Pseudorhizobium banfieldiae: one gene and its partner. The protein of the gene in region 2 interacts with the protein of the main gene of each other region in a pairwise test. Links are inferred from orthologs where the notes say so. Each region holds a gene or a part of one and is shown on either strand. Other genes may lie near its edges.

What was found.
Region 1: the proteins of ribD (region 2) and accC interact in binary tests that used the Escherichia coli proteins (3 or more experiments, as listed by UniProt). The link is inferred for Pseudorhizobium banfieldiae from one-to-one orthologs.

What each region holds. Positions count from the first base shown.
Region 1 is NZ_FO082820.1:1,311,098-1,322,518, forward strand. The notes cover bases 8,420-11,418. They hold accC (acetyl-CoA carboxylase biotin carboxylase subunit), read right to left. Parts: upstream 10,593-11,418; coding sequence 9,246-10,592; downstream 8,420-9,245. Other genes in these bases: NT26_RS06360 (DUF2155 domain-containing protein), read left to right, coding at 8,420-8,618; aat (leucyl/phenylalanyl-tRNA--protein transferase), read right to left, coding at 8,621-9,238; accB (acetyl-CoA carboxylase biotin carboxyl carrier protein), read right to left, coding at 10,601-11,074; aroQ (type II 3-dehydroquinate dehydratase), read right to left, coding at 11,102-11,418. Outside these bases: Holliday junction resolvase RuvX, read right to left, coding at 1-290; NT26_RS06315 (metal-dependent hydrolase), read left to right, coding at 405-1,109; Asp-tRNA(Asn)/Glu-tRNA(Gln) amidotransferase subunit GatC, read left to right, coding at 1,184-1,471; Asp-tRNA(Asn)/Glu-tRNA(Gln) amidotransferase subunit GatA, read left to right, coding at 1,526-3,007; NT26_RS06330 (mechanosensitive ion channel family protein), read right to left, coding at 3,048-4,373; NT26_RS06335 (GNAT family N-acetyltransferase), read left to right, coding at 4,511-5,020; Asp-tRNA(Asn)/Glu-tRNA(Gln) amidotransferase subunit GatB, read left to right, coding at 5,105-6,607; NT26_RS06345 (GNAT family N-acetyltransferase), read left to right, coding at 6,613-7,119; NT26_RS06350 (GNAT family N-acetyltransferase), read left to right, coding at 7,116-7,589; NT26_RS06355 (NADH:ubiquinone oxidoreductase subunit NDUFA12), read left to right, coding at 7,705-8,103; more of NT26_RS06360, read left to right, coding at 8,184-8,419; more of aroQ, read right to left, coding at 11,419-11,421. UniProt on the Escherichia coli protein: This protein is a component of the acetyl coenzyme A carboxylase complex; first, biotin carboxylase catalyzes the carboxylation of the carrier protein and then the transcarboxylase transfers the carboxyl group to form malonyl-CoA.
Region 2 is NZ_FO082820.1:1,184,749-1,195,981, reverse strand. Bases 2,621-5,431 are described here. They hold ribD (bifunctional diaminohydroxyphosphoribosylaminopyrimidine deaminase/5-amino-6-(5-phosphoribosylamino)uracil reductase RibD), read right to left. Parts: upstream 4,667-5,431; coding sequence 3,575-4,666; downstream 2,621-3,574. Other genes in these bases: glyA (serine hydroxymethyltransferase), read right to left, coding at 5,167-5,431; nrdR (transcriptional regulator NrdR), read right to left, coding at 4,671-5,150; NT26_RS05735 (riboflavin synthase), read right to left, coding at 2,952-3,575; NT26_RS05740 (glutathione S-transferase family protein), read left to right, coding at 2,621-2,933. In the rest of the region: NT26_RS05760 (DMT family transporter), read right to left, coding at 1-144; NT26_RS05755 (GreA/GreB family elongation factor), read right to left, coding at 212-751; rnk (nucleoside diphosphate kinase regulator), read right to left, coding at 901-1,353; NT26_RS05745 (group III truncated hemoglobin), read right to left, coding at 1,645-2,112; more of NT26_RS05740, read left to right, coding at 2,283-2,620; more of glyA, read right to left, coding at 5,432-6,456; NT26_RS05715 (L,D-transpeptidase family protein), read right to left, coding at 6,624-7,958; transcriptional regulator LdtR, read right to left, coding at 8,256-8,768; NT26_RS05705 (DUF6163 family protein), read right to left, coding at 9,007-9,438; hemB (porphobilinogen synthase), read left to right, coding at 9,580-10,593; NT26_RS05695 (RDD family protein), read left to right, coding at 10,665-11,123. UniProt on the Escherichia coli protein: Converts 2,5-diamino-6-(ribosylamino)-4(3h)-pyrimidinone 5'-phosphate into 5-amino-6-(ribosylamino)-2,4(1h,3h)-pyrimidinedione 5'-phosphate.

The DNA of each region.
Region 1 (11,421 bases), 130 kb from region 2 along the record:
ATCGAACGGACGAACGCCCGCGTTGCCTGGACCCGCGGCCCCGCAGACCCATCCATGTTCATGGGCAGGCCGATGATGAAGGCCCCGACCTTTTCCTTCTCCGCAAAGGCCAGCAGCAGTTCCGCGTCCTTCGTAAACTTGGTGCGCCTCAGGACGGGCCTCGGCGAGGCAAAACGGCGACCGAGGTCGGACATGGCGATACCGATGGTTTTCGTGCCCAGGTCGAGGCCCGCGATCGCCTGGCTATTCTGAAGCGTTTCAGCCAGTTCCTCGATCGTCAGCACCGTCATCCGTTTTGCATCCTTTGCGTAGAAACAGGCATGGCGCCGCTTCCAATTGGGCGCCGGTGGGATATCTCTTTAGCATTCCCGCCAGTTTTCGCATCACGCACGAGGAGACTTTTCATGAAGATCACCTGGCTAGGCCATTCCGCCTTCCGCATCGAAACGGCCAAGGCGAAGATCCTGATCGACCCGTTCTTCACCGGCAATCCGGCCTTTGCCGGCCTGGATGCCAAGGACGCAGCCGAAGGCATCAGCCATATCCTTCTTACCCACGGGCATGGTGATCACGTCGGGGATACCATTGCACTCGCAGAGGAAACCGGTGCCGTTGTTCTGGCCAATGCCGATCTGGCGGCCTGGCTCGGCAAGAAGGGCGTGGCGAAGGTCGACATGGGCAATACCGGCGGCACGATCTCCTTTGACGGCTTCACGGTGACGTTCACGCAGGCGCACCATTCCTCTGCGCAGATCACCGAGGATGGCGTCTCCCATTCCCTGGGCAACGCAAACGGCCTCATGCTGCATTTTGACGACGAGCCGTCCGTGCTGCACATGGGCGATACCGACATCTTCACCGACATGGGATTGATCAACGAACTGCATCAGCCGGATATTGGCCTGGTGCCGATCGGCGACCGGTTCACCATGGGCGGCGCCGTTGCAGCGCTGGCGTGCCAGCGCTTCTTCGACTTCAAGCATGCAATCCCCTGCCACTACGGTTCCTTCCCGATCATCGACCAGACGGCGGAGAAGTTCGTGAAGGGGATGGAGGGCACGCGGACCCGCGTGGAAGCGCCGGCGACGGGCGCGACGCTCAGCTTCTGATTATCCGCTTCCCCGTTGCGAACGGCGGACGTGGCCATTATAGCGGTAGGAAATTCTTGCCCGGAGCCAATGCCATGTCCGTCGATCTCGCCACCGTCAAGCGCGTCGCGCGTCTTGCCCGCATCGCCGTCAGCGATGACGAGGCGGAGCGCATGGTTGGCGAAGTGAACGGCATCCTCGGCTTTGTTGAACAGCTTGGCGAAGTCGACGTCACGGGTGTCGAGCCGATGACGTCGGTGATGCCGATGGTCATGCGCAAGCGCACCGACGACGTCACCGATGGCAGCAAGGCCGATGATATCGTCGCGAACGCACCAGCCACCGATCGCAATTTCTTCCTCGTCCCGAAGGTCGTCGAGTAGCCGCACCTGCTGTCCTCCGACCATTCCCGACATACCCGCTGAGCGATAGATAAAATGACCGAACTCACCAGCCTCACCATTGCCGAAGCACGCGACAAGCTTAAGGCCAAGGACATCAAGGCCGTCGAACTGACGCAGGCGTATGTCGACGCCATCCGGGCAGCAAACGAGGCGATCAATGCCTATGTCGCGGTAACGCCGGAAAAGGCGCTACAGATGGCCAAGGCGTCGGATGAGCGGCTTGCCGGCGGCAAGGCCGGCGCGCTCGAAGGCATTCCGCTCGGCATCAAGGACCTGTTCGGCACGCGTGACGTTCACACCCAGGCCTGCTCGCACATCCTTGACGGCTTCCAGCCCAAGTATGAATCCACCGTCACCCAGAATCTCTGGAACGACGGCGCCGTGATGCTCGGCAAGCTCAACATGGACGAGTTCGCGATGGGCTCGTCCAACGAGACCTCCTACTACGGCCCCGTGATCAATCCTTGGCGGGCGGAAGGCTCCAATCAGCAGCTCGTGCCGGGTGGCTCGTCCGGTGGGTCTGCCGCTGCCGTTGCCGCGCATCTCTGCGCTGGCGCCACCGCGACCGACACCGGCGGCTCCATCCGCCAGCCGGCAGCCTTCACCGGAACCGTTGGGATTAAGCCGACCTATGGCCGCTGCTCGCGCTGGGGCGTCGTCGCCTTCGCGTCCTCCCTGGATCAGGCCGGACCGATCGCCCGCGACGTGCGCGACGCCGCAATCCTCCTGAAGTCGATGGCAAGCGTCGATGCCAAGGACACCACCTCCGTTGATCTGCCGGTTCCGGACTACGAATCCTCGCTCGGCCAGTCGGTCAAGGGCATGCGCATCGGCATCCCGAAGGAGTACCGGGTCGAGGGGATGCCGGAGGAGATCGAAAAGCTCTGGCAGCAGGGCATCGCCTGGCTGAAGGACGCCGGCGCCGAAATCGTCGACATCACGCTTCCCCACACGAAGTACGCGCTGCCTGCCTACTACATCGTTGCCCCGGCGGAGGCATCCTCGAACCTTGCCCGTTATGACGGTGTCCGCTACGGCCTGCGCGTCGACGGCAAGGACATCGTCGACATGTACGAGAAGACGCGCGCCGCCGGCTTTGGGAAGGAAGTCAAGCGCCGCATCATGATCGGTACCTATGTGCTTTCGGCCGGTTACTACGATGCCTATTACCTGCAGGCCCAGAAGGTCCGCACGCTTATCAAGCGCGATTTCGAGCAGGTCTTTGATGCTGGCGTCGATGCCATCCTGACGCCCGCCACCCCATCCTCCGCCTTCGGCGTCGCCGACGAGGATCTCGCTGCCGATCCGGTAAAGATGTACCTCAACGACATCTTCACTGTGACGGTGAACATGGCGGGCCTGCCGGGCATTGCCGTTCCCGCCGGTCTCGACCACAAGGGCCTGCCGCTCGGCCTGCAGCTGATCGGAAAGCCGTTCGAGGAAGAGACGCTGTTCAAGACCGCGCATGTCATCGAACAGGCCGCCGGCCGCTTCACGCCGAAGAAGTGGTGGTAGATTAGGATCTTCGACGGAGCTTCCTGCGCAGGGCCTTGCACTATAAGTGGCAGTCGGAGCCGCCTTCTCCAGCTGCTTCCTGCCGGAGTGCCACCTCCACTGGCGTCTTCATGATGATCTCCCTGTGCGGGAAGGGGATGTCGATCCGCGCCTCCTTGAAGGCGTCCCAAAGCGACATCAGGACCTGACCCTTCACGTTGGTGATGCCGTTTGATGGGTCCGCGATCCAGAAGCGCAGCTTGAAGTCCAGAGACGAGGCTCCGAAGGCGGTGAGCCAGCAGACTGGCGCGCGGTAATCCGTTACACGCGGCGTGGCTTTGGCGGTCTCGATGGCGATGCGTACGACATCATGGGGGTCCGCGGAATAGGCAACGCCGAAATCCACATCCACCCGCACATACTGGTTGGAAAAGGACCAGTTGACGACCTGCTCCGTGATAAAGTCCTCGTTGGGGATCAGGTATTCCTTCCCGTCGCGGGTGATCACGGACACGAATCGAGCTCGCAGATCCCGAACCCAGCCGAACGTGTCACCCAAGGATATGGTGTCTCCAGGCTTGATGGACTTATCGAGGAGGATGATGATCCCCGATATGAAGTTCGATACCACCTTCTGCAGACCGAAGCCCAATCCTACGCCGATCGCGCCGGAAAACACGGTCAGTGCCGTCAGGTCGATTCCGGTGGCCGAAAGTGCCAAGGCACCGGCGAGGAGAATAAGGCCGATCTTGATCAGCTTGCTGATCAGTACCCGAAAGGCTGGAGAAACGGCATCAAAGCGTTCCACACGATTGGATGCGATGTTGCCCAGGAATATCGCGCCCCAGATCAAGGCCGCCGTCACGACCAGCCCCTTCAGAACCGAAAGGAGCGAGAGCCGGATCGTTCCGAGGTTCACCGCAACGGCATTGAGCTGTTGCGCCACCGGATCGTCAAGTTCCAGAAGATGAAGGGCTAGGTAGGTCCAGACAGCAATGGCTACCAGCCGTGCCATGGAGCGGTTGCGGATGATGCGGGTCAGGACGGACACGATCAGCCACGCCGTGGCAAGAACGAGAGCCTTCGAGATCAGCCAGGCATGTAGCGGGCCGCCGCTTTGCCGTACCAGTGTGGCGAACAGGGACAACCAGGCGATAAAGAGCAGCCATCTGGTTCTGCGCATCAGCGCGATGACCAGCCGTAGCAGATCGGGATTGCCGCGTATGGTGCGGGCCCTGGCCTCGATCGTCGGCTCGAGTCGGCGGGCGAGAAGGGTCGAAATCAGGAAGGCCGTAGCGATCAAGCCGATCTGGTAGAATCCCCACCTCTCCCAGAAGAACTGGTCCAACCCGCTTTCGATCTGCGCGAGCAGACTACGATAATCCACCTTTATCCTCCAGCACCGTCAGCGAGAGCATCGACTTTGATGAAACGGACGGAGCGGATTTTGGTTCGTCCGGCCAGTTAAGAGCGCTGGAAAAATGGCGATGCGAATGCTCTACTGGGCTTCCACCTGGAGCAGCCATGAGCACCATCCGCAATGCCCGCGAAGACGAGGTAGAGGTACTGGCGGAAGTAGGGTTTCGCGCATGGCAAAAGGCCATGGCCTCCATTGGCGGTATCGCTGACATGCGCAGCAGCGCCCGTGAAGCCTTCCGAAATTTCACGCGATCAAGCTGGTTGACGATAACTGTCCTCGATTCGGGCGGCAGCGTGGCTGGCTGGGCGGCACGCGAAAAGCTCGACGAACTGATCACGGACTTCTGGATCGATCCGCAGTTCCAGCATCAGGGCCTTGGGAGTGCGCTGCTTTCGGCAATCGAGGCTGACATCGTCCGCCAAGGATTCGACAGCGCCCGGGTCGAGACCCATGCGCTCAATGAGGAGGCCGTCTCGTTCTTCGCCAATCGTGGCTACCGGATAAACTGGCTTTCCGCTGCCTATTCACCGAAGCTCGACCGCGAGGTGCAATCGGTTGGTCTGAGCAAGTTGCTCGTCGAGGAGCCGGCAGATAACTACGGCCCCGGCGTTTAGCCGCCTGGGCACTTCCGCTTGCGCCACCGCCCCATTTGCTCTACCTCACCAACTACCCCAACAAGACCATTCCAAGAGCATTCCATGACCATTGTCGATGTCCGCACGCCCGACCCCAAGCGTCTCATTCCCGGTGCCACGGGGGACTGGGAAGTCATCATCGGCATGGAGGTGCATGCGCAGGTGCTGTCGAAGTCGAAGCTCTTCTCGGGCGCCTCGACGGAGTTCGGGAAGGATCCGAATGCGAACGTATCGCTCGTCGACGCCGCCATGCCCGGCATGCTTCCCGTCATCAACGAGGAATGCGTGCGGCAGGCCGTCCGTACCGGGCTCGGTCTGAAAGCGCAGATCAACAAGCGCTCGGTTTTCGATCGCAAGAACTACTTCTATCCCGACCTGCCGCAGGGCTACCAGATCTCGCAGTTCAAGGACCCGATCGTCGGCGAAGGCCAGATCGTGATCTCTCTGGGGCCCGACCGGCAGGGCAATTTCGAGGATGTGGAAATCGGTATCGAGCGCCTGCACCTGGAGCAGGATGCCGGCAAGTCGATGCACGACCAGCACCCCACCATGTCATTCGTCGACCTGAACCGATCTGGCGTGGCGCTGATGGAGATCGTCTCCAAGCCCGACATGCGGTCTTCGGACGAGGCCAAGGCCTACATGACGAAGCTCCGCTCGATCGTTCGCTATCTCGGCACCTGCGACGGCAACATGGACGAGGGCTCCATGCGCGCCGACGTCAACGTCTCCGTTCGCCGCCCCGGCGAGCCCTTCGGCACGCGCTGCGAGATCAAGAACGTCAACTCCATCCGCTTCATCGGTCAGGCCATCGAATACGAGGCACGCCGCCAGATCGGCATCCTGGAAGACGGCGGCAGCATCGACCAGGAGACCCGGCTCTTTGACCCCAACAAGGGCGAGACGCGTTCCATGCGGTCGAAGGAAGAGGCGCACGACTACCGCTACTTCCCCGACCCGGACCTCTTGCCGCTCGAGTTCGACGACGCCTTCGTCGAAGAACTGAAGCAGCACCTGCCCGAACTGCCGGACGACAAGAAGGAGCGCTTCGTGCGCGAGCTCGGCCTCTCTGTGTATGACGCCTCTGTGCTCGTGTCGGAGAAGGCGATCGCCGACTACTTCGAGGCAGTGGCCGCCGGCCGCGACGGAAAGACGGCTGCGAACTGGGTCATCAATGACTTGCTGGGTGCCTTGAACAAAGCCGGCAAAGCCATTGAAGAGACTCCGGTTTCACCCGCTCAGCTCGGCGGCATCATCGACCTCATCAAGGCCGAGACCATCTCCGGCAAGATCGCGAAGGACCTCTTCGAGATTGTCTGGAGCGAAGGCGGCGACCCGGCCGACATCGTCGAGGCTTGCGGCATGAAGCAGGTGACCGACACGGGCGCCATCGAGGCCGCCGTCGACGAGATCATCGCGGCCAATCCGGATCAGGTCTCCAAGGCACAGGCAAAGCCTGCACTGGCCGGCTGGTTCGTCGGCCAGGTGATGAAAGCGACTGGAGGCAAGGCCAACCCGCAGGCGGTCCAGGCATTGGTGAAGGCGAAGCTTGGGATCGAGGAATAGGCCGCATGGTCTTCTTTGTCCGCACAGCAGCAGAAGGAGACGTGGAGCAGATCCGCGCCCTTCTCGCAGCGACCTTTCATGCCTCCTACGACCCGTTCTATGGTCCCGAGAAGGTTACGCAACTGATCGGCAGCTGGCACTCCCCTGCAGCCATCCGCGCCAGGATCGTCCGGAAGGACGGCGAATTCCTGCTCGCAGACGATGGTCGGGAGCTCGGCGGGCTTGGCTATGCGGCCATGTACCCGAAGATGGAAAAGACGGTGATGCTGCACCAGCTCTACGTCAGGCCATCCTGCCAGGGTGACGGCATCGGCCGCGACATCTTCGCCGAACTGGAAACCTGTTTTCCCTATGCGGAGGTGATGCGCACCGAGGTAGCCCTGCAGAACCTCCGCGCGATCTCCTTCTATGAACGGCTGGGTTTTTCCGAGGTGGATCGCATGGAGGAATGGGGCGGACCTAACTCCGGCCTGCCCGCGGTCGTTCTCGAGAAGTCCCTTCGGAGCCTGTGAGCGGACTTGTGCAGAAGGATGTTGTGATCCGGCAGGCCCGCGAAAGCGACCTTCCAGCTCTCATCGCGATTTTCGCTTCCGACGCCGTGGGTGGTCACGGCGACACCACCGATTCGGATGCCTACGAGGATTACCTCAAGGCGTTCACCGCGATAGATCTCTCGCCCAACGAGCGGCTTTTCGTGGCCGAACGCGGCGGTGAAGTCGTCGGTACGTTCCAGATCATGTTCAACCGGACGCTGACGGGCAGAGGTGGCCTTTCCATGGTCATCGAGGCGGTCCAGACTCGCGCCGACACGCGCGGCAAGGGGATTGGTGCCATGATGATAGACTACGCGGTCTCCGAAGCGAGGCGCCGCGGGTGCCGGCTGGTGCAACTCACGTCCAACATGGCGCGGCAGGATGCGCACCGCTTCTACGAGCGCCTCGGTTTCGCGAAGAGCCATTTCGGCTTCAAGATGAAGCTTTGAAGCGGCTCGCGCCAACCGGAATCGCTGGACATGGCGCGCCGCAGGTTGCATAAGCGGTCGGACAAATCCTCGGTCGCACGCCGTGCGAATGCCTTTGCCAGAGCTGACGAAGAACATGAAAAATCTCCTGCTGCAGATATTCACCTGGTGGAACGGACAGACGATCGGAACGCGCTTCTTCACCTGGCGCTCCGGCAAGAAGATCGGCGAGGACGAATTCGGCAACGTCTACTACGAAGGTCCCGAAACCTCCTTCGGGGTGCCGCGCCGCTGGGTCATTTTCAACGGTCCGGCAGAAGCATCGGCGATCCCCCCGGGCTGGCATGGGTGGATGCACCATCGCACCAATGTTGCGCCGTCCCAGGAGAACTACCAGCCGCGTGAATGGGAGAAGGCGCACAAGCCTAATCTCACCGGTACTTCCGGCGCCTACCGGCCCAAAGGCTCGCTTGCAGGTGCCGGCGAACGCCCTCGCGTCACCGGCGATTACGACGCCTGGACCCCGGGAAGCTGACACCTGTTTTGGCCACATTCGGCCTCTAGGCCGGAGATGCGCCTTGGGGCCGCCTTGGGAGCCGTAAGGCACGACGCAGAATGGGACCATCATCCATGACGAGTATCATGCGCAAGCTGACCATTTGCCTTCTTGCAGCGGCTGCGTCGGCGTCTTGCGTCACTTCCGTCTCGGCGGCTCGCATCTCCAATCCCGTCGCGGTCTTCGCTGGCATTGACAAGATCACCGGTCGCATCACAACCTTTGACGTCTATATCGATGAAACGGTCCAGTATGGCGCGCTGCAGGTAACGCCGAAGGTCTGCTATTCGCGCGACGAGACGGAAGCGCAAAGGGTGGACGGCTTCATCGAAGTGGACGAGATCACGCTCGACCGCAAGATCCGGCGGATATTCACCGGCTGGATGTTCGCAGACAGCCCGGGCCTCAACGCCGTGGAGCATCCGATCTATGACGTCTGGTTGACCGGCTGCAAGCAGGAATCGGACGTTCCGGCTCCGGAAGCCACGAACTGAACCTAGAATTTCAGATGCGGCGACTCCACCGCATTCTTCAGCTTCTCCAGGTAATTGTCCTTCGGGATGTCGATGGCGCCGAAGGTCTTGAGATGCTCGGTGGTGAACTGGGTGTCGAGCAGCGTGAAGCCTCCCGCCTTCAGTCGCTCGACCAGATGTACCAGGCAGATCTTTGAGGCATCCGTCTGCCGGGAGAACATGCTCTCGCCGAAGAAGGCAGAGCCGAGGGATACGCCGTAAAGCCCTCCTACGAGCTCTGCGCCCTCGAACGCCTCGACGCTATGGGCATGGCCCATGGCATGAAGCTCGCAATAGAGCTTGCGGATGGTAGCGTTGATCCAGGTGCTCGGACGGTCTCCGGCAGGCTCGGCGCATTTTTCGATGACCTGCTCAAACGCGCTGTCGAAGCGGATGTCAAAGGGTTCCCTGCGCAGCTTCTTGGCAAGGCTGTGGGAGACGTGGAACTGGTCGAGGGGGAGTACACCCCGCACCTCCGGCTCGACCCAGAAGATCTCCGGGTCGTCCGCGGATTCCGCCATCGGAAAAAGGCCGATGGAATAGGCGCGCAGAAGGATATCCGGTGTGATTGCCGGATAATATCTGCCGCGCCGCCCGACCATGTCCCTCCTAATGCGCCTTGTGATGCGCCAGATAGTGTTCCAGCCAATGGATATCATAGTCGCCGTTGGCGATATCCTGATTGGACACCAGATCCTGGAAAAGGGGGAGGGTCGTCTTCACGCCGTCCACGACAAACTCGTCGAGAACCCGGCGCAGACGCATCATGCACTCCACCCGGGTACGGCCGTGCACGATAAGCTTGCCGATGAGGCTGTCGTAATAGGGCGGGATTTTGTATCCGGCATAGGCACCCGAGTCGACGCGCACGCCGAGCCCACCGGGGGCGTGGAAATGCGTGATAGTGCCGGGCGACGGCACGAAGGTGCGCGGATCCTCGGCATTGATGCGGCACTCGATGGCGTGGCCCGAGAAGGTTATCTCATCCTGGGTCACCGAAAGGCCGGCACCGGAAGCGACACGAATCTGCTCGTGAACCAGATCGATGTTGGTGATCGCCTCGGTGATCGGATGCTCGACCTGAAGACGCGTGTTCATCTCGATGAAGTAGAATTCGCCGTTTTCGTAGAGGAACTCGACGGTCCCGGCGCCCCGGTATTTCATCTTCTTCATGGCGTCGGCGCAGATCTGGCCGATCTTCATCCGCTGCTCGACGTTGAGGGCAGGGGAATTTGCCTCTTCCCAGACCTTCTGGTGGCGGCGCTGCAGCGAGCAGTCGCGTTCGCCGAGATGGATGGCATTGCCTTCCCCGTCACCAACGACCTGCACTTCGATGTGCCGCGGCTTGCCGAGATACTTCTCCATGTAGACGGCCGGATTACCGAAAGCGGCTGCGGCTTCCGAGCGTGCCGTATCGAAGGCCTCCTGAAGATCGTCCTCCGTCTTGGCCACCTTCATGCCGCGGCCGCCGCCGCCAGCCGTAGCCTTGATCAGCACCGGAAACCCGATCTTGCGCGCCGTCTCCAGCACGTTCTCCGATGTCACCTCGCCATCCGATCCGGGAACGACGGGAATTCCCAGTTCGACTGCCGTCTGCTTGGCGGTGATCTTGTCACCCATCAGCCGGATATGCTCGGCCGTCGGTCCGATGAAGGTTATGCCATGCGCCTCGAGGATATCGGCGAACTTGGCGTTCTCCGACAGGAAGCCGTAGCCTGGGTGAACGGCGTCCGCGCCGGTGATTTCGCAGGCCGCGACGATCTGGTGGATGTTGAGATAGCTGTCACGCGACGGCGCTGGGCCGATGCAGACGCTCTCGTCGGCCAGCCGTACATGCATGGCATCGGCGTCCGCAGTCGAATGGACTGCGACGGTCGCGATGCCGAGTTCCTTGCACGCGCGCAGGACGCGAAGCGCAATCTCGCCGCGATTGGCTATGAGGATTTTCGAGATCATTGGCGGTCCTATTCGATGACGACGAGCGGCTCGCCGTATTCGACCGGTTGCGCATCGTTGATCAGAATTTCCGTCACCTTGCCGGAGCGCGGGGCGGGAATCTGGTTCATGGTCTTCATCGCTTCGATGATGAGAAGGGTCTGCCCTTCCTTGACCGTCGCACCGACTTCGATGAACGGGCGGGAACCCGGGGCCGGGGAGAGGTAGACGGTGCCGACCATGGGGGCCATGACCGCGTTGCTGTTGTCACGGGCGGCTGGCGCTGCCGCTGCCGGCGCTGCGGCGGCCGCGGCGGGCGCTGCTGCGGGAGCAGGGGCGTGGTGGGCGATCGGCGCCTGAACGTAATGCGTTGCCGATGCGCGGGAGACACGGATGCGCAGATCGTCCTGCTCGACTTCGATCTCGGTGAGGTCGGTGTCGTTGAGGATGTTCGCGAGATCGCGGATCAATCCCTTGTCGATACCGTTCTTCTTCTCAGACATGGCAATTCCTATTGTTCTGTTATCTTGTCAGTCAGTGATGCTTTTCAAGGCGTGCAGCGCCAGGATGTAGCTGGTCGGGCCGAAGCCGCAGATCACGCCCTTGCATGCCGGCGCGATCCTCGAGTGATGACGGAATTCCTCGCGCGCATGAACGTTGGAAATGTGCACTTCTATCACGGGCACCGTTATTGCCTTGATGGCATCGTGCAAGGCAACCGACGTGTGGGTATAGGCGCCGGCGTTGATCGCCACGCCGACCGAGTGTTCGCCCGCCTCATGCAGCCAACTGACTAGATCGCCCTCGTGGTTGCTCTGACGGAAGTCCACGTCCAGTCCAAGCTCGCGGC
Region 2 (11,233 bases):
CTGCTGGATGGAAAGGGTTGCCGCCAGTTCGCGGGAGCCAACCGACATGCCGATGAAGGAGGCCATGCTGAGCCCCATCCAGGCGAGCCCCTGCGCGAAGTCGGTGGAGCGCGTGCCTTGCGCCGGGGTGAGGTTCGTAGACATGCTGTTCCTTCTTACTCTGATGGAAACGCGGGCCTTCCTGGCCCGCGTCATGCCAGGCTGGCGCGGCTCAAGCGGCCGACGGGCCCGGGTCGTCAAAACCGTCCGACATCACTGGGACGGGGCGGCGCACGTCCTTCATGCCGCCGGACACCACGCGAAGCAACGGCTTGTGCTGCGTGGAGGCGGGCTCGCTCTTTGCAGCCATGCGCTCTCGCCGTGCCGCTTCGGGCTGGTATTCCACCTTCTCGAGTACGATCCGTTCCGCGCGTCCGTCGGTATTGTCCACAACCGCCTCCTGGCCCTCGGAAAGACCTAGCAGCGCCAGGCCTCTCGGCGTGGTGATCGGCAGGAACATGCCGACCGGCGCCTCGACCTGTCCGGTCGAGAGAACCCGAGTATCGGTCGCACCGCCATCGACTCGGAAGGTGACGCGGCTGTTGACGCTCGCCACCCCTTCCGGCAGGTCCTGGCGGAAAACAACGATCGCAGCACCGAGCTTGCGGCGGATATGCGGGACGAGCAGGTCCGTCCTGACCCGCGGGTTGTCGGAGATGGCTTCCAGTATGGTGAAATCCTTCGTGGTGAGGATGATGTTGTCCTTGGACATATCGCAGTTCTCCTTTGCTCCGGGGGGAGCGCGCACATTTGATCATGAACGGGAGATCCCCTGCCCGCGCGAAACGCGGTGCAGGGGCAACTATCCTGCGATGAGGCAGCCTCCGTAGAGCGAGAGGCGGCAAGGCGGCAGAACGCGGATCATGACGCCGGCCGCAGCTCCGCTGGGGCGGCAGAGGCGGCCTGGCTTTCCGCCGGCGCCTGCACAGTCTCTACGGTGAGGCGGTGGACGCGGCCGTCTCGCGCCGTCCAGTCGATCGACTGGCCCGCCGATAGCCCGATCAGGGCCGCACCGATAGGGGTGAGGATGGAAATCTTGCCGGCTGCGATATCCGCTTCGCCCGGAAAGACGAGCGTGACGGTGCGGTCCTCGCCAAGATCGCTGGTGAAGCGCAAGGTCGAGCCCATGCGCACGACATCTGCGCCGATCTTCCCGTCCTGCACGACGCGTGCGCGGTCCAGTTCGGCCAGAAGCTCTTCGGAGACGTCGGGATTGCGATCGGCATGCGCCTCGGCGAGACGCGACAGCCGCTCGTGATCCGACTGGGTGACATTGATGGCCGGCTTGCGGCGTGTGTTCTTGTTGGGAGCCATTGCTGGATCCTCGCTGACTTGTACGCAGGCGAGATTGCGCTGCGGTGACTGTTGATGTGGAAAATTGACTGTCGCCCCCAAGGGCAGGCTTCGCCGGATTTCGCGGAAAAGCCGCCTATGCGCCCCACGGCCGGGGCGCGACGCGACCGAGCCGGGGGTCAGGTGCCTGCGATGAGGCACACCCGCTTGAAACGGTTATCGAGGCGCTCGGTCAACATGGCTCGAACATGGGCCCTTCGGGCATGGAAGTCAAGCAAAGGCCGCCTTGCGCGGGCGGCCGCCGAGGATCGATCAGCTTCGGCGCAGGGCCGGATCGTCGAGTGCGGGATTGTAGAAAAGCGACAGCGTCAGGCTCCTGGCGATGCGCTCGGCGGTCGCCATGAACCAGGCCTTGGCTTCCTCGCTCGGGGCGATGTCATCGAGGGTGTCAGCAAACAACGACAGCCATTGCGGAAAGAGGTCCGGCGTCATGTTGGCGACGCCAAGATGGGCCTGGACCGGCTTGCCGCCATAGGCGCCGCTGCGGAAGGCGACGGAAGACCAGAAGGCCTTCATCTTCTCCATGTGCTGCGGCCAGCGGCCTGCAAGCCGCGCATCAAAGACCGGGCCAAGTTCGGGGTGGGCCAGCACGCGGCCGTAGAAGGTATTGACGAGCTTCGAGATGAACGCCTCGTCGACGCCGATCGCCTTCATCTCGGCGGCGGCACGCTCGCGGATGGCGGCGGAATGGGCCGCTCTGGCATTGAGATCGGGATGCATGATAACGGGTCCTGTCTGTTGCGCCCTAGATAAGGGATCGCAGCGGGTTTGCGAAGAGCGGGGGAGACTGTTGCGACGACGTGCCCCGGCCGGACTGCCTTTCGCCGATGGCGCCGGATGTCGGAATGCGTCCTCGCCGGCCGTCTTCCGGGAAACCACAGGAGGCAGGGATGAGCATCACCATCACGGCATTCGCAAGCTCACCTGATCGCGGCCGGGGCCATGCCCGCGACATGCGGGTACGCTGGGCGCTCGAAGAGGTAGGGTTACCATACGAAGTTCGCCTGCTGTCGTTTCAGGCGATGAAGGAGCCGGCGCATCTGGCGCTCCAGCCATTCGGGCAAATCCCGACCTATGAAGAGCACGGGCTTGCCCTGTTCGAAACCGGAGCGATCGTGCTGCATATCGCCGAGCAGCATCCGGGGCTCTTGCCGAAGGATTCGGAGGCCCGTGCACGGGCGATCAGCTGGATGTTTGCGGCGCTCAGCACCATGGAGCCGGTGATCGTCGAGCGCGAGATGGCGGGGTACCAGGAGGGCGACCGGAGCTGGTACCAGGAGCGCCTCGGCATGGTGGAAGATCGCATCCGCCGGCGCCTTGGCCAGCTTTCCGCCCGGCTCGGCGATGCGGAGTGGCTGGACGGCGCCTTCAGCGCGGCGGACCTGTTGATGGTGACCGTGTTGCGGCGGCTGGAGGGCGCGGGGCTTCTGGAGGAGTTTCCGAACCTTGCGGCCTATGTGACGCGCGGTCAGGCCCGTCCCGCCTACCGGCGGGCTTTCGAGGCGCAGCGGGCGGTGTTCCTCGCCAGCGCGAAGGACTGAGGATGAGGCCGGGCCGCGTCAGGCTTCCAACGCTTTTACCGGAAATTCCGCCAGCCGTGCGGCGTAGCGCGCCATGGTGTCGACTTCGAAGTTGACGAAGTCGCGGGGCTTGCGGTCGCCCCAGGTGGTGACGGCGAGCGTGTGGCGGATGAGGAGCACATCGAAATCGGCGCCGTCGACGGCGTTGACGGTGAGCGAGGTGCCGTCCAGCGCGACCGAACCCTTCGGGGCAACGAAGCGGGCGAACGCTTCCGGCGCGCGCAGGCGGATGCGGACGGCCTCGCCTTCCGGCTCGACCGAGAGGATCTCGGCCTTGCCGTCGACATGGCCGGAGACGATGTGGCCACCGAGTTCATCGCCGATCTTCAGCGCCCGCTCCAGGTTGACGCGCGTGCCCTCGCTCCAGCCAGCGATGGTGGTGAGCCTGAGCGCCTCCTCCCACGCCTCGACTTCGAACCAGCGGGCATTCTCCCCCTCGCCCGGCAGCGCCGTCACGGTGAGGCAGACGCCGGAATGGGCGATGGAGGCGCCGATCTCGATGGTCCTCGGGTCATAGGCGGTGGCAATCCTCAGCCGCACGCCCTCATCCATCGGCATGACGCTGGAAACCGTGCCGACATCGGTGACGATACCCGTGAACATCAGGAAAACCTTTCGTAGTCGAAGAGCCGATCGGGCCCGAACGCATATTCGCGCTGGAGGCGGAAGCCGTCCGGCATATCGGCACGCGTGAGCGGCGATGCAAGGCCACCCTCGCCCACCGTGGCTGCGCCTTCGAAGAGGAGGATGCGGTCCACGAGGCCGGCTGCGAGAAAGCCCCGGACGACGCCGGCGCCACCCTCGACCAGCAGCGAGGAAATGCCGCGGACAGCGAGCCCCGAGAGGAACGTGGAGAGCGTCTCGGTTTCGAGGAGCCCGACGCCGGCATCGGCGAGCGCGGCGCGGCGCGCGTTCAGCTCAGATGATGCCGAGGGACCAGCAATGGACGCCACGAGTACCGGCACGTTGCTGGCCGATCGCACGAGCTTCGAGATCGGCGGCAGTTCCATCCGGCGATCCAGTACAATGCGGAGCGGCGAGCGGGCTTCGAGACCTGGCGTTCGGCAGGTAAGTTGAGGATCGTCGGCGAGCGCCGTGCCGATGCCGACGAGGATGGCGTCCATCTCTGCGCGCAGCACATGCACCTGGGCGCGGGCGGCGGGACCGGTGATGGCGACTTGGCCCTCGCCTCTCCTGCCAATCATGCCGTCCGCGGAAACCGCAAGCTTCAGAGTCACTCGCGGCCGGCCCCTCGTCTGGCGCATGAGGTAGGCGGCGAGGGTTCTGCGCCCCTCCTCCTCGAGGACGCCGCTTTCCACCACAATGCTGGCATCGCGAAGGATGGCAAGGCCGCGGCCGGAAACGCGCGGATCGGGATCGGTCAGCGAGACGACGACGCGGGCGACGCCGGCGGCGGTGATGGCATCGGCACAGGGCGGGGTCTTGCCGTGGTGCGAGCAGGGCTCGAGCGTGACGTAGAGGGTCGCCCCCCTCGCCTTCTCGCTGGCTTCGGAGAGCGCCTGCGTTTCCGCATGGGGCCGGCCGCCAGGTGCGGTCACGGCGCGGCCGACGATGGCGCCATCCTTCACGACAAGTGCGGCAACAGAGGGATTGGTGGCGGTCAGCCCGGTGTGCCAGCGCGACAGCCGCATGGCAGCCGCCATGAATCGCCGGTCCTGTGGCGTCACGCTCACGGGATCAGGGCTCGAGCCCGGGATCGCGGGCGATCTTGGCGTTGATCTCCTCGATCACCTTCTCGAAGTCCTCCGCATGGGAGAAATCCCGGTAGACCGAGGCGTAGCGGACGAAGGCGACGTCATCGAGGCTCTTCAATGCCTCCAGCACCTGCAGGCCGATCTGTTCGGATGAGATCTCCGTCTCCCCCGAGCTTTCCAGCCGACGGACGATACCGGAGACGGCCCGCTCGATCCGATCGCCGTCGACCGGCCGCTTGCGCAGCGCGATCTGGAAGGAGCGCACCAGCTTGTCGCGGTCGAAGGGCACCTTGCGGCCGGTCTTCTTCAAGACCATCAGTTCGCGCAGTTGCACCCGCTCGAAGGTAGTGAAGCGTCCACCGCAATCGGGGCAGATGCGCCGCCGGCGGATGGAGGTGTTGTCCTCCGCCGGGCGCGAGTCCTTGACCTGAGTGTCCTCAGAACCGCAATAGGGGCAGCGCATTCCCGCTCCTTCAGCTTCACATATAAGGGTACATCGGGAAGCGGTCGGTCAGCGCCACGACCTTCTCGCGTACCGCCGCCTCGACCGCGGCATTTCCCTCGTCGGAATTGGCCGCCTTCAGTCCGTCGAGGACCTCGACGATCAGGTTGCCGATCTCGGTGAACTCGCCCTCCTTGAAGCCGCGCGTCGTCCCCGCCGGGGTGCCCAGACGGATGCCGGAGGTGATGAAGGGCTTTTCCGGATCGAATGGAATGCCGTTCTTGTTGCAGGTGATGTAGCCGCGCCCAAGTGCCGCCTCCGCGCGCTTGCCGGTGGCGTTCTTCTTGCGCAGGTCGACCAGCATCAGGTGGTTGTCGGTACCGCCGGAAACGATGTCGAGGCCGCCCTTGACGAGGGTCTCGGAGAGGACCTTGGCGTTCCTGACGATCTGCGCGGCGTAATCCTTGAACTCCGGCTTCAGTGCTTCGCCGAAAGCAACCGCCTTGGCGGCGATCACGTGCATCAGCGGGCCGCCCTGGAGTCCGGGGAAGACGGCGGAGTTGAACTTCTTCGCCAGATCCTCGTCGTTCGTCAGGATCATGCCGCCACGCGGGCCGCGCAGAGACTTATGGGTCGTCGTGGTGGCGACATGGCAATGCGGGAACGGCGACGGATGCACGCCGCCCGCGACCAGGCCGGCAATATGGGCCATGTCGACCATGAGGTATGCGCCGACAGAATCGGCGATCTCGCGGAAACGCTTCCAGTCCCAGACGCGCGAATAGGCGGTGCCGCCGGCGATGATCAGCTTCGGCTTGTGCTCCTCGGCCTTGCGGGCGACTTCATCCATGTCGAGTTGGTGGTCGTCCTCGCGCACGCCGTAGGAGACGACGTTGAACCATTTGCCGGACATGTTCACCGGCGAGCCATGCGTCAGGTGACCGCCCGAGTTGAGGTCGAGCCCCATGAATGTGTCGCCGGGCTGCAGGAGCGCCAGGAACACCGCCTGGTTCATCTGCGAACCGGAATTCGGCTGGACGTTGGCGAAGTTGACGCCGAAGAGCTTCTTGGCGCGCTCGATCGCCAGTTCCTCGGCGATGTCCACGAACTGGCAGCCGCCATAATAGCGTTTGCCCGGATAGCCCTCGGCATACTTGTTGGTCATGATCGAGCCCTGGGCTTCGAGCACGGCACGGGAGACGATGTTCTCGGAGGCGATCAGCTCGATCTCGTGGCGCTGGCGACCAAGCTCCTTCTCGATCGCGCCAAAGATCTCCGGATCGGATTCGGCAAGCGGGCGGGAGAAGAAGGCGTCGGTATTCGACATTGGCAGGGCTCCTCAAGGGGTCGGGATGCTTGTGCCCCCGCGTCTTAACGGGTGGCCCGGAATTCGGCAATACGGCGCACGTGATTTGAAGTGTTACGCCCCTGTACCCCAAGACGCGAAAAGCCGCGGCATCCCGCCGCGGCTTCGAATGTCTCGGGATGCGCAGCTTACTGCGGCAGGAAGTCTTCTTCGCTGATCGGCCCAGCGGATTGCTCGACGCCGGTCGTCGTCTGCAGCGCAAGCTCGGTCGCACCGTCCATCTGATAGATGTCGTCGCGGAACTGGACAATGCCGTCGGCGGCAGACCAGGCGCTGATATAGACGATGTAGATCGGCACTTCCTCGCTCAGCTTGATCGGGGTGCTGACACGGCTGGCGATAACCCGCTCCATGTTCTGCCGGTCCCAGCCCGGGGTTTCCCTGAGCAGCCATGTCGTCAGGTCACGGACGTTCTGCGCACGAATGCAGCCTGAGGATTCGAACCGCATCAGTTTGTTGAACAGGCCCTGCTGCGGCGTGTCGTGCATGTATTCGTTGTTCGGATTGTGGAAATTGATCTTGGTCGAGGCCATGGCGTTGATCTTGCCGGGATCCTGACGGAACATCAGGTTTGGCGCCTTCTCCGCATGCCAATCCACAGTCTCCGGCGCCACCTCGTTGCCGTTGCCGTCGAAGAGGCGGATGTTGTTGCGCGTCAGGTAGGTCGGATCCTTGCGCATCAGCGGCACGATGTCCTTCTCGACGATCGAGCGCGGTGCCGTCCAGTACGGATTGAGGATGACTTCGTAGATCTTCGAGTTGATGGCATGGGTCGGGCGGTCGATCTTGCCGACGACAGCGGTATTGCGGAGCGCGACGCGACCATTCTCCACCGCTTCGATGTAGGCGGCGGGGATGTTGACCATGACATAGCGACGACCGAGGTCCGCAGAGGACATGGACTGCAAGCGCACGAGGTTGGTTTCGAGCTGGTGCAGGCGTGTCGCGGCGGGGACATTCATTGCCTTGACGGTGAACTCGCCCATGACCCCGTCGGCCGGAAGGCCATGGCGGGCCTGGAAGCGCTTCACCGCACCGTCGACATAGGAATCGAATGCTGCCGACATGCCGGCGGATTGCGGCAAGTCGCCCGAGATCATCAAGCGCTGACGAACCTGCTGCACGGATGGATCGACCACGCCGAGACGCAGAGTCTGCGCCGGATTGATCTCCGGCCAGCCACCGTTGGAAACGATCATCTGGTAGTTCATGATCGCCTGCTGGATGTTCACCGGCGCATGGGAACCGAGAACCGGATTGTGCGTGGCGACGGCAGCCACCGTGCGCGAGCTGCCCTTGGCGTCGAACTGGTCGTCCCAGGTACCGCGGCGTGGCGCCGCGATCAGGTTATCGATCGCCGTCTGGGCGAGCGCCGGCGCGGCGAGCGCCGCTGCGCCGAACGTTGCAGCCGAGCGCAGGAGCATCCGGCGAGAAACCTGTTCCGATCCGATCTTCTTCGACATCATCCTACCCATCTCATCCCGCGGCTGCCGTTCAGACCTAGCGGTACATGGTTAACAAAGGCGCAAATTGCGCAGCCGGCGACGACACCAAAGGGTGATTCCAGTCCCAGCGACCCGATAGCGCGGATCACACGGCAATATGGCCAATTCGTGTCTCGGCGAAGCCACCGGACGATGACAGGGATGACAAGGTCGTGACGGACGATGGGGGCAGAGCGCTGTGGTTTTCCGGCAACGCAAAAACCGGCCGCGCAGGGACGCGTCCGGTTTTGATGGCGACTGGAGGAGTGTCGCGGATCAGAGGCGGTAGGCGATGGTATCGTTCCAGAAGCGGTCGAGGCGCTGCAGGAGCTTGTTCATCTGGGCGAACTCGCCCTCACCGATGCCGCCGACCTTCTCGATCGAGCCGATATGGCGCTCGTAGAGCTTGGCGACGGTCTCGGCGATCTCCTGGCCGTCCTCGGTTAGGCTGATGCGGACCGACCGGCGGTCGATGCGGGAGCGCTGGTGGTTGATGAAGCCGAGGTCGACCAGCTTCTTGACGTTGTAGGAGACGTTCGAGCCGAGGTAGTAGCCCCGCGAGCGAAGCTCACCGGCCGAGAGTTCCGAATTGCCGATGTTGAAAAGCAGCAGCGCCTGGACTGCGTTGATGTCGTCACGGCCCTGGCGGTCGAACTCGTCCTTGATGACGTCGAGAAGGCGGCGGTGGAGACGCTCGACCAGGTGAAGGGATTCCAGGTAGAGCGAGCGGATTGCATCTTCGCGGGTTTCGGCAGCGACGGCTGCCTGCGGCTTCAGCTTCGTGTTCATGTTGTCTGCCTCACTGTTTTGCTTGGCGGTGTTTGTTGTCTTCCCGCCTTGTGAGTGAGACTATCGAATGCCCATAAAATTCGACTTAAAACACATACTTAACAAGCGCTTACCCGGCACTCGTCGATTGCGGCCGAGACAAGGCAGCATCCGTCGCGACGCAAATCGCTCCATAAAAATCAAAAGGTTAGGTACGAAATTCATTAAAATCGGAAGCTTGAAAGCTTTCGAACGAGGGTTAACGGGGGGTTACCTGCTCCGCCCTGCGCCGGTCTTCCAGCCAGAAAGCGATGCGGAAAAGCAGGTAGAGAAGCGCTACCACCGCGTGGAAAAGCAGGACGAAGACGTTCGCGCCGAAGATATCCGCCCACAGATTGTACATCAGAAACTGGATGATCGCCGCGAGCGCGTAGAGGACCGGCCCCCAGGAGACGGCAAGCCAGAGGCCCAGGGAGGCGACCGGAAACAGCACTGCGAGGCTTGGCGCGGCCACCTGCCACGGGAGGGACAGCAGGTCGAATCGTCCGCGACCGTCGAGCGTGTATCCCACCAGCATCGCCCAATACTGCAGGCCGAACCAGAAGCAGGTCATGGCGACGATACGGAGAAACAGGATGAACAGGATCTGCGTCAGCGTCCGCTTCGGCACTGTGGGTGAATCAGGTTCCATGGCGCCACATTACCCGGCGCGCGTTGCGGCCGCCAGCCGCAAGAAGCCAGACGCAAGCGGGGCGCGTCGATCTGGCCATTCGCAATCATCCTCCGGGATGGTAAGTGGCATGACATCACGAAAAGACAGCGAGGCATCTCCATGACCGACAAGACGCATCTGGTGGACGAGATCACCGGCCACCGTCGCATGCGGCGAAACCGCAAGGCGGACTGGACGCGACGCATGGTGCAGGAGAACCGGCTGACCGTCGATGATCTGATCTGGCCGATCTTCCTCGTGCCGGGGACCGGCATCATTGATCCCATCGCCGCCATGCCGGGCGTCAACCGGATGAGCGTCGACAAGGCGGTGGAGGCGGTGAAGGAGGCGGCCGACCTCGGCATCCCCGCAATCGCGACCTTCCCAGACATCGAGATGGAATTGCGCGACGAAACCGGCTCGCAGAGCCTTGCGGCGGACAACCTCGTCAATCGGGCAACGGCGGCGATCAAGAAGGCGGTTCCGAACATCGGCATCATCACCGACGTGGCGCTCGACCCGTTCACGAGCCACGGCCATGACGGCATCCTGCGCGACGGTGTCATCGTCAACGACGAGACGGTCGACCAGATCGTGCGTGCGGCGGTGATGCAGGCCGATGCGGGCGCCGACATCATCGCGCCGTCGGACATGATGGACGGCCGGATCGGCGCCATCCGCCGGGGGCTCGATGCCGCCGGCCACCAGGACGTCGGCATCATGTCCTATGCCACGAAGTTCGCCTCGGGCTTCTACGGTCCCTATCGCGAGGCCATCAATACCGGCGGCCTGCTGAAGGGCGACAAGAACAGCTACTACATCAGCCCGGCAAACGGCACCGAGGCGTTGCGCGATGCTGCACTCGACGTCGAGGAAGGCGCCGATATGCTGATGGTGAAGCCGGGTCTCGCCTATCTCGACATCTGCTGGCGCATCAAGGAAGCGTTTGGACTGCCTACCTTCGCCTACCAGGTCTCGGGGGAATACACGCAGATCAAGGCGGCGGCGATGAACGGCTGGATCGACGGCAACCGGATCATGATGGAGACCCTGCTCTGCTTCAAGCGCGCCGGCTGCGACGGCATCCTGAGCTATTTCTCGCTGGAGGTGGCGCGGAAGCTTGCAAAGGGGTGACGGAGGAGCTGCGCTTGCACCGGCGGCGGAGACCTCCCATATGCTTTATCACCTAACCGGAGACAAAGCCGATGAGCCTCGACCCCACCCCGACCTACACCGCGCCCGACGACTGGCGCGCCTATAGCGGCGTGCTGTCACGGCGGGCCTTCGCCTTCGTGATCGACTACGCGATCGTGCTGCTGCTGTGCATTCCGGCCGCGGTGATCGTCTTCTTCCTCGGCATCATCACGCTCGGCCTTGGCTTCTTTCTCTATCCGGCGCTCTTTGTCATCGTCGCGCTTCTCTATTTTGGCATGACGCTCGGCGGGCCCAACCAGGCAACGCCCGGCATGCGGGCCATGGGTGTAGCCATGATGCGGCTCGACGGCCGTCGGATGGATTTCCTGACCGCCATGGTCCACACGGTGCTGTTCTGGATCATCAATTCGGTGCTGACGCCGCTCATCTTGCTTGCTGGCCTTTTCACCGAGCGGTCGCGGCTCGTGCATGACATGCTGCTGGGCACCGTCATCGTCCGCACCGACTGACCGGGTCCATCAACACCTTATCATCCGGCGCCGGGAGCAACCACTTCAGGCGCTGTTGACGTTTTCCCAATCTGCGCCATGGTATGGCTGTTACGGCATCATCTGGAAGC